2 regions of the Bradyrhizobium sp. 62B genome follow, and region 1 is predicted to be linked to the other one. Evidence: riboswitches for the same ligand, from Rfam matches in the RefSeq annotation. Region 1 holds a riboswitch; the other holds the start of a gene.

The links. Region 1 has a riboswitch for cobalamin ahead of ML401_RS12660 (DUF1636 domain-containing protein). Riboswitches for the same ligand answer to the same signal wherever they lie in the genome.
Region 2: it holds a riboswitch for cobalamin, as region 1 does, so the genes downstream of both, ML401_RS16155 (TonB-dependent receptor) here and ML401_RS12660 (DUF1636 domain-containing protein) in region 1, are expected to answer to the same signal.

The regions. Positions count from the first base shown of each region.
Region 1 is NZ_CP092841.2:2,716,250-2,720,455, forward strand. Features, by position in the region: gene ML401_RS12650 (cobyric acid synthase) at 1-1,044, opposite strand, end outside; gene cobO (cob(I)yrinic acid a,c-diamide adenosyltransferase) at 1,050-1,685, opposite strand; cobalamin riboswitch at 1,726-1,946, shown strand; gene ML401_RS12660 (DUF1636 domain-containing protein) at 2,040-2,414, shown strand; gene cobW (cobalamin biosynthesis protein CobW) at 2,411-3,460, shown strand; gene cobN (cobaltochelatase subunit CobN) at 3,460-4,206, shown strand, end outside.
Region 2 is NZ_CP092841.2:3,448,769-3,452,974, forward strand. Features, by position in the region: gene ML401_RS16130 (adenylate/guanylate cyclase domain-containing protein) at 1-171, shown strand, start outside; gene ML401_RS16135 (hypothetical protein) at 277-468, shown strand; gene ML401_RS16140 (hypothetical protein) at 621-830, shown strand; gene ML401_RS16145 (fumarylacetoacetate hydrolase family protein) at 936-1,784, shown strand; gene ML401_RS16150 (hypothetical protein) at 1,867-2,124, shown strand; cobalamin riboswitch at 2,172-2,386, shown strand; gene ML401_RS16155 (TonB-dependent receptor) at 2,500-4,206, shown strand, end outside.

The DNA.
Region 1 (4,206 bases):
TTCAATGCCGTCGGGATCGGCGACGCTGCGCCCGAGCATCTGGTAGCCTCCGCAGAGGCCGAGGACGTGGCCGCCCCGGCGATGATGCGCGAGCAGGTCGATGTCCCAGCCCTGCGCACGCAGGAAGTCGAGATCGCCGCGGGTGGACTTCGAGCCGGGGATGATGACGAGCCTGACGTCGCCGGGGATTGCTTCGCCGGGGCGCACCATCACGAGATCGACTGAAGGCTCGAGCTTGAGCGGATCGAGATCGTCGAAATTGGCGATCCGCGACAGCGCGAGGCACGCGATCTTGCACTGGCCCGGCTTGCGCGCGTCGCTGAGCCCTAGCGCATCCTCGGCCGGCAGCTCGCCGGCGCGGGCAAACCAGGGCAGCACGCCGAAACCGCGCCAGGCGTTTTTTTCTTCGATCAGCCTGTAGCCGTCGTCGAACAGCGTGGGATCGCCGCGGAACTTGTTGATGACAAAACCTTGGATCATCGCGGCATCGTCAGGATCGATCACCGTCTTGATGCCGACGAGCTGCGCGATGACGCCGCCGCGATCGATGTCGCCGATCAGCACGACGGGCACGTCGGCCTTGCGCGCAAAGCCCATATTGGCGATGTCGGCCTTGCGCAGATTCACTTCGGCCGGACTGCCGGCGCCTTCGACCAGCACCAGATCGGCGCGCGCCTTCAGCCGCTCAAAGCTCTCCAGCACCGCGCCCATCAGCGAGGGTTTCATGGCCGCGTAGTCGCGCGCACGCGCCGTCGCGATGCGCTTGCCATGCACGATGACCTGCGCGCCGACATCGGTCTCGGGCTTGAGCAGCACCGGGTTCATGTCGGTGTGCGGCTCGACGCCGGCCGCGAGCGCCTGCAGCGCCTGCGCGCGGCCGATCTCGCCGCCATCGACGGTGACGGCCGCGTTGTTCGACATGTTCTGCGGCTTGAAGGGGAGCACACGCAAGCCCCGCCGCGTGAAGGCGCGCGCGAGACCGGCGACGATGAGCGACTTGCCCACGTCCGAGCCGGCCCCCTGAATCATCAGCGCCCGTGCCATCGACTTCAGAACTCGACGCCGGCCTGCGCCTTGATGCCGGAGCGGAAGGGGTGCTTGACCAGCGTCATCTCGGTGACGAGATCGGCGATCTCGATCAGCTCGTCCTTGGCGTTGCGCCCGGTGAGCACGACGTGAGTCGTCGGCGGCTTCGAGGTCGTCAGGAACTCCACCACCTCGGCGATGTCGAGGTAGTCGTAGCGCAGCGCGATGTTGATCTCGTCGAGCACGACCATGCGCAAGCTCTCGTCAAGGATCAGCTCCTTGGCCTTCTCCCAGCCGGCGCGCGCGGCGGCGATGTCGCGGGCGCGGTCCTGTGTCTCCCAGGTGAAGCCTTCGCCCATCGCGTGGAACTGACAGAGCTCGCCGAAATGGCCGGTGAGCAGGCGCCGCTCGCCGGTGTCCCAGGCGCCCTTGATGAACTGCACGACGGCGCAGGGGAAGCCGTGAGCGACGCAGCGCACGATCATGCCGAAAGCCGAGGAGGACTTGCCCTTGCCGGCGCCGGTGTGGACGATGATGAGGCCCTTTTCGCCGCTCTTGGTCGCCATGATCTTGTCGCGGGCGGCCTTCTTCTTCGCCATTTTCTGGGCGTGCCTGACGTCGGTGTCCTCGGTTGTTTGGGTATCCGGTTCAGGCGTCATGGGTCCCGGTCCTTCGGCTTGACAAGAGGCGGCCACCGGCAAATGGTGGCCCGGCGTTGGTTCCTGTCCTATGACAGGCGAAGAGGGAATGCGATAGGGTCCGAATCGGCAAGATTAGGGTCCAAAATGCAGCCGCCCCCGCGACCGTGACCGGAGAGATGCCCGAAGCCACTGATTCCCACGGGAATCGGGAAGGCGGGGATCGAAGGGCAAAACCCTGCTCCGCAAGCCGGGAGACCTGCCAGCGCGACGAGTTTTGGACCGGCGGACGGGGTGTTCCGCGACGGGGAAACGGACCCTTCTGAAGAATGGTCCGTGTGCCTCATCGCCTCCCGCTGATATCTGGAAGAGGCGATGACCGTCACACTTCATGTCTGCATCACCTGCCGTGCCGGCGAGACGCTCGGCGAGGGCGAGACGACGCCCGGCAAGCGCCTGCATGGTGCGATCCTCGAGGCCGGCGTGCCCGACGGCGTCAATGTGGTTCCCGTCGAATGCCTCTCTGCATGCAGCCAGGGCTGCTCGGTCGCGCTCAGCGCGCCCGGCCGCTGGTCCTATGTCTATGGCCGCTTGTCCGAGACGAATGCGCAGGACGTGGTCGCAGGCGCTGCGGCCTATGCGGCCGCGCCCGATGGCCTCGTGCCCTGGCGCAGTCGTCCCGAAATCTTCCGCAAGCAGTCGCTTGCCCGCATTCCCCCTGTCGCCGTCGTGCCGGAGGCCGCCGAATGAGCTCGCTCGCAAAAGTCCCTGTGACGGTGGTCACCGGTTTCCTCGGCTCCGGCAAGACGACGCTGATCCAGCATCTGCTCGCAAACCCCAATGGCAAGAAGCTCGCCGTGCTCGTCAACGAGTTCGGCAGCGAGGGCGTCGACGGCGAGATCCTGAAGTCCTGCGCCGACGCCAATTGCCCCGAAGAGAACATCGTCGAACTCGCCAATGGCTGCATCTGCTGCACCGTCGCTGATGATTTCATTCCGACCATGGAGCAGCTCTTGGCGCGCCCGGTGCGGCCCGATCACATCCTGATCGAGACCTCGGGCCTGGCGTTGCCGAAGCCACTTTTGAAGGCGTTCGACTGGCCCGAGATCCGCTCGCGCATCACGGTCGACGGCGTGATCGCGCTGGCCGATGCCGAGGCCGTCGCGGCCGGCCGCTTCGCGCCCGATCCTGATGCGGTCGAAGCGCAGCGCGCGGCGGACGAAAATCTCGACCACGAGACGCCGCTGTCGGAAGTGTTCGAGGACCAGATCGCCTGCGCCGACATCGTGCTGCTGACCAAGGCCGACCTTGCGGGCGCCGCCGGGATCGAAGCCGCCAAGGCTGTGATCACCGCCGAGATGCCGCGCCGCGTGCCGATGCTGCCCGTCACTGACGGCGCGATCGACGCGCGCGTGATCCTCGGCCTCGGCGCTGCCGCCGAGAACGATCTCGCCGCACGTCCCTCGCATCACGACGGCGAGGAGGAGCACGAGCACGATGATTTTGCCTCCGTCGTGATCGATCTCCCTGAGGTCGCCGACATCGACGCGCTGGTCGCCTCGGTGCAGAAGCTGGCGCGCGAGCAGAACGTGCTGCGCGCCAAGGGCTACATCGCGGTCGCGGGCAAGCCCATGCGCCTGTTGCTGCAGGCCGTGGGCGAGCGCGTGCGCCATCAGTTCGATAAGCCCTGGGGCGCGGGTCTCCGGCAATCAAAGCTCGTCGTGATCGGCGAGCATGGCGATATCGATGAGGCCGCCATCAAGGCAGGACTTGGTATTTCAAGGCTTGGCATCTGATGCACGTCGTCTTCCGCGAGAGCCGCGGTCTCGAGGAGACCGCGACGCCAAGAGACATCGGCCAGGACCCGGCCGATCTCGTGGTGCTCTCGTATTCGGATTCTGACCTTGCTGCCTTCGCAGCCGGCTGGCGCCGTGGCCGGAGCAGCCTGCCGTCGCTGCGGCTCGCCAACCTCGCCGAGCTGCGTCATCCGCTGTCGGTCGATACCTATGTCGAGCGCACGCTGTCGCAGGCGCGCGGCATTCTGGTGCGGCTGATCGGCGGCGAATCCTATTGGCCATACGGCCTCGCGGCGCTCCAGCAACTGGCGAAGGATCGCGGCATCGTGCTCGCCGTGCTGCCGGCCGATGGCCGCGACGACGTCAGGCTCGATGCCTATTCGACCTTGCCGGTCTCGACGCTGCGGCGCCTCAAGGTGCTCTGCGACACCGGCGGCCCGGTCGCGGCGCAAGCGGCGATTGCGCAGCTGGCGCTGGCCTCGGGACTTTATGCCGGGCCTGTAGTCGGCGACATGACCGTGCCCGAGATGGGATTCTACGATCCCGCGCGCGGTGTCATTGCTGCGCCGGCGGGCGGCGGGGGGAAGCCCCTCGCGCTGGTGACCTTCTATCGCTCCTATCTCACGGCCGCCGACACCGGCCCGGTCGATGCGCTGATCGCGGCGCTGCGCGAGAAGGGTTTTGACGCGTTCGGCGCGTTCGTCACCTCGCTGAAGGCTCCGGGTGTCGCGGGCTGGTTGCGCGCG
Region 2 (4,206 bases), 730 kb from region 1:
GCCGCCTATCGCGCCCGGCGCTTCGATGCGGCGCGCGCGGCCTTTGGCGCGGCGCTCGAAGCCGTCCCCGGCGACGGCCCCTCGCGCACGATGCTCGGCCGCATCGCGCAGTTCGAGGCGAGCCCGCCGGACCAGGGATGGGACGGCGCCTGGCGCCTCGACAGCAAATAGCCTGCCGCACCGGAAAAATTATTTCTACGGGATAACGATGTTCGCCGTGACCTATTTCCCGGGCTTAGGTTGGGTGTCCTTGTGGCGTTTGATGGGGACACGCCGATGCCAGAACTTCAGGACAGGCTGGAACGGTTCGAGACGCTCACCGCCGAATGCGAGCTGATCGCCAAGCTCGCCACCGACAGCACCAAGCGCGAGTTCTATCTGAAGCTTTCGGAGCAGTACCGTCAGCTGGCGCTGGACATGCGGCAGGCGATCGCGACCAAGGCGGCGGAAACTCAGGCGGCGGCCTGAGGCCGGCTGCAATCCGTTCTTAACGTTTGGCGCGCATCCTGATGGCATGCGGGCGTCGCTGATCGGCTGTGCCCGTGTTGGGAAGGCCGGGGTTCGCTGCAATGCAGCGTGCGCCGTGAACGTCGTTTTGCCATGCCTCACAGGGCAATCCCATGCGCCTCGTTGCCGTGATCATCATCGCGCTCATGACGGCGGCCTGCGACCAGGAGCAGGACATCACCGGCTCGACGCCGGTCTGTCCCTTGCGGAACTACAGCTACAACCCCCGCGACATGAACCAGTGCGTCAATGCCTGCAAATCATGCGATCGCGGCACAACCGTCACCTGCACGACCTCCTGCAGCCTCAAGGGCGCGCGCTGAGCGCATCGCCTGCTGCCTTGCAGGGATCGCAACCGCGCCATCCCCGGCCGCCATCGTCCCCGCCATCTCGACCTGATAGGGTCGGTTGGAGCAGGGGGACATCGGATGAAATTCGCAAGCTTTGAAATCAACAACGTGGCGTCATGGGGTCTGGTGGACGGCGACGCCGTGGCCGATCTCGGCGCGGTGCTGGGCGATCGCTATCCCGATCTCAAATCGGCGATCGCCGCGGGCGTTCTGTCCGAGGTCGCCGCCGCGGCAGCCCGGGCGAAGCGCCATCCGCTGGCCAGCATCGCCTTCCTGCCTGTGATCCCGAACCCCGACAAGATCCTCTGCATCGGGCTCAACTATGAGAACCACCGCAAGGAGACCGGGCGTACCGAGGTCGACAATCCCACCGTGTTCGGCCGCTTCGCCAACAGCCAGACCGGGCATCTCACCGACATCATCCGCCCGAAGGTCTCGACCCAGCTCGACTTCGAGGGCGAGCTCGCCGTCGTGATCGGCAAGGCCGGCCGCTACATCCCCCGCGCCGAGGCGTTCGGCCATGTGGCCGGCTATGCCTGCTACAACGAGGGCAGCGTCCGCGACTACCAGCGCCATACCCATCAGTTCACGCCGGGCAAGAACTTTCCCGCCACCGGCGCCTTCGGCCCGTTCCTGGTGACGCCCGACGAGGTCGGAGAGGTCGGGCCGCTGCGGCTGCAGACCCGGCTCAACGGCGAGGTGGTGCAGGACACCACCATCGATCAGATGATCTTCGATATCCCGCGCCAGATCGAATATTGCTCGCAGTTTACCCGGCTCGAGCCCGGCGACGTCATCGCCACCGGCACGCCGGGCGGCGTCGGCTCGCGGCGCACCCCGCCGCTCTGGATGAAGGCGGGCGATGTCGTCGAGGTCGAGATCGACAAGGTCGGCCTGCTGCGCAATGCCGTCGCCGACGAGGCCTGACGGAACCGACGGTGCTGGGGCACCGGAACGATTCACATGGGTTAGCCATTGAAGACGAGGGCAGGACGCGGAGTCCGATGGAATGGGTATGCTCGATCCCGGCCGATTTCTGGTGTCGTGCTCGCATTGCGACGCCTGGCCGATGGCGGCCAATGTGAAGCGGTCGAGCTGGTCGGCGTCGCCGCATGAGGTTCGCTTTGTCTGCACGCGCTGCCGCCGCGAGGAGACTGCGATCGTCTCGGCCTCCGGCGAATTGACCCCGATCAAGCGCGTCGATGTTCCGCCTCGCGATGTCGCTGCCGCCTGGGCCCAGGCCCAGCGTTTGCGAGGGCGGACTTGAGCCGCAGTTGCTACACCGACTGGCCGATTGACTCTCCGGCGGAACGGCACGTAGATGATCGTGACGGTTCTCCTCATGGAGATCAAAAGGGAATGTGGTGCGGGACGTCCCAACGCCGGGATTTGTCTCAACGCCACGGCTGCCCCCGCAACTGTAAGCGGTGAATCTTTCGTCCTGTGCCACTGGGAATCTCGGTCCTGGGAAGGCGACGCAAGGTAACGACCCGCGAGCCAGGAGACCTGCCGTCAGCCGTGGTCACACGCGAGGATGTCGGTCGGGGAGTACAGACATTGGCTTCACCGGAGCAGCCCATCGCTCTGCCGTGAAACCTCGTTCGCTGTGACGTGCCACCGACGTCATACCGAGGTTACAACATTGTCCCGTCTCGCTTCTGCTGCCCGGCGCCTCAGCGTAGGCCTGTTCGCATCCGTCTCGCTCCATTCGCTCGGTCTCTCCGCCGCCTTCGCCCAGCATGCTGTCGCCGAGCAGTTGCCGCCGGTCGAGGTGAGCAAGCCCGACGATCAGAACCGCACGCGGGCCAGGGCGATCGGTGAGGGCGAGACGACGAGGCCGCGGCGAGCCGCGAATGTCGCGCCGGCAGGCAATGGCACCGGCTCATCCGGCCCGGGCTCCGAGGCTGTCGCGGGTGACGGCGGCATCGTCGGAGCCGCCACGACCGTCATCACGGCCGCGGATATCGCGCATGCGCCGTCGCAGACGCTTGCCGAGATCATCGCCACGCAGACTCCGGGAGCCCAGATCACGACGTTCTATGGCGGCCAGATCGGCGCCAAGACCAGCGTGGACCTGCGTGGCTTCGGCGCCTTTGCCACCGCCAACACGCTGGTGCTGGTCAACGGCCGGCGGCTCAATGATGTCGACATGGCGCAGGTGGACCTCTCCACCATCCCGCTCAATTCCATCGAGCGTATCGAGATCACGCGCGGCAACTCCGGCGCGGTGCTCTACGGCGACAACGCGGTCGGCGGCGTGATCAACATCGTCACCAAGACCGGAAGCGGCGGACCGCCCGTGACCGCGCGCATCGAGGCCGCCTTCGGCTCGTTCAACACCAGGCTCGGCAATGTCTCGACCTCGCTCAATTCCGGGCCGTGGTCGACCTCGTTCTACGGCAATGCCGTCAGCACCGACGGCTATCGCGACAACAATCGCTATTCCCAGCAGAATGGCGTCGGCAATCTCAATTACACGACGCCGGGCCTGACGGCGTTTCTCACGGTCACCGGCGACAATCAGGAGCTGCGCCTGCCGGGCGGCCGCACCGTCGATCCCTCCATCGGCCTCGACGAGCTCAAGACCAGCCGCCGAGGCACCAGCACGCCGTTCAACTACGCCAACCAGCAGGGCATTAGCGCGACAGCCGGCTTCACCAAGACCCTGGTCAACGGCGTCGATCTCATCGTCGACGGCGGTGTGCGCGACAAGAAGCAGCAGAGCGCGTTCTTCTCCAGCCCGGCGCCGGTTCCTGCCTTCTTCACCTCGACTTATGTCGATTCCAACCTGACGACGTGGTCGATCACGCCGCGGCTCAGCGTGAAGAGCCTGCTGCTCGGCATGCCGTCGCAGCTCCTGACTGGCATCGACTACTACGATGCGAGCTTCCGGCAGGACCGCGGCGCCGGGCAGGGGCTCGCCGCCTGGCACAATTACGACCTCAGGCAGCAGACGGTCGCCGGTTATTTCCAGCACACATTGGGAGTCGCGCCCACGACCGACATCTCCTACGGGGCGCGGGTGCAGAACGTCAGGCTTGCGGCACGCGACAATTTCGACGCGGCGGCGCCGTTCAACGCCGACATCGGCGCGTCGCCGCTGACCAGCGAGGAGACCCAATATGCGCTGCATCTGGGAGCCGAGCATCGCCTCAATGACGTGGTCTCGCTGTTCGGCCGCGCCGCGCGCGCCTTCCGCACGCCTGACGTCGACGAGCGGCTGTCCTCGGGGCCGTCCTTCGATCCCCTGACCTTCGCGGCCATCCCGCAAACGTTCCAGCTCAAGACCCAGACCTCGCAGGACATCGAGGGCGGCCTGCGCATCAAGGGCGGCGGACTTCAGCTGCAG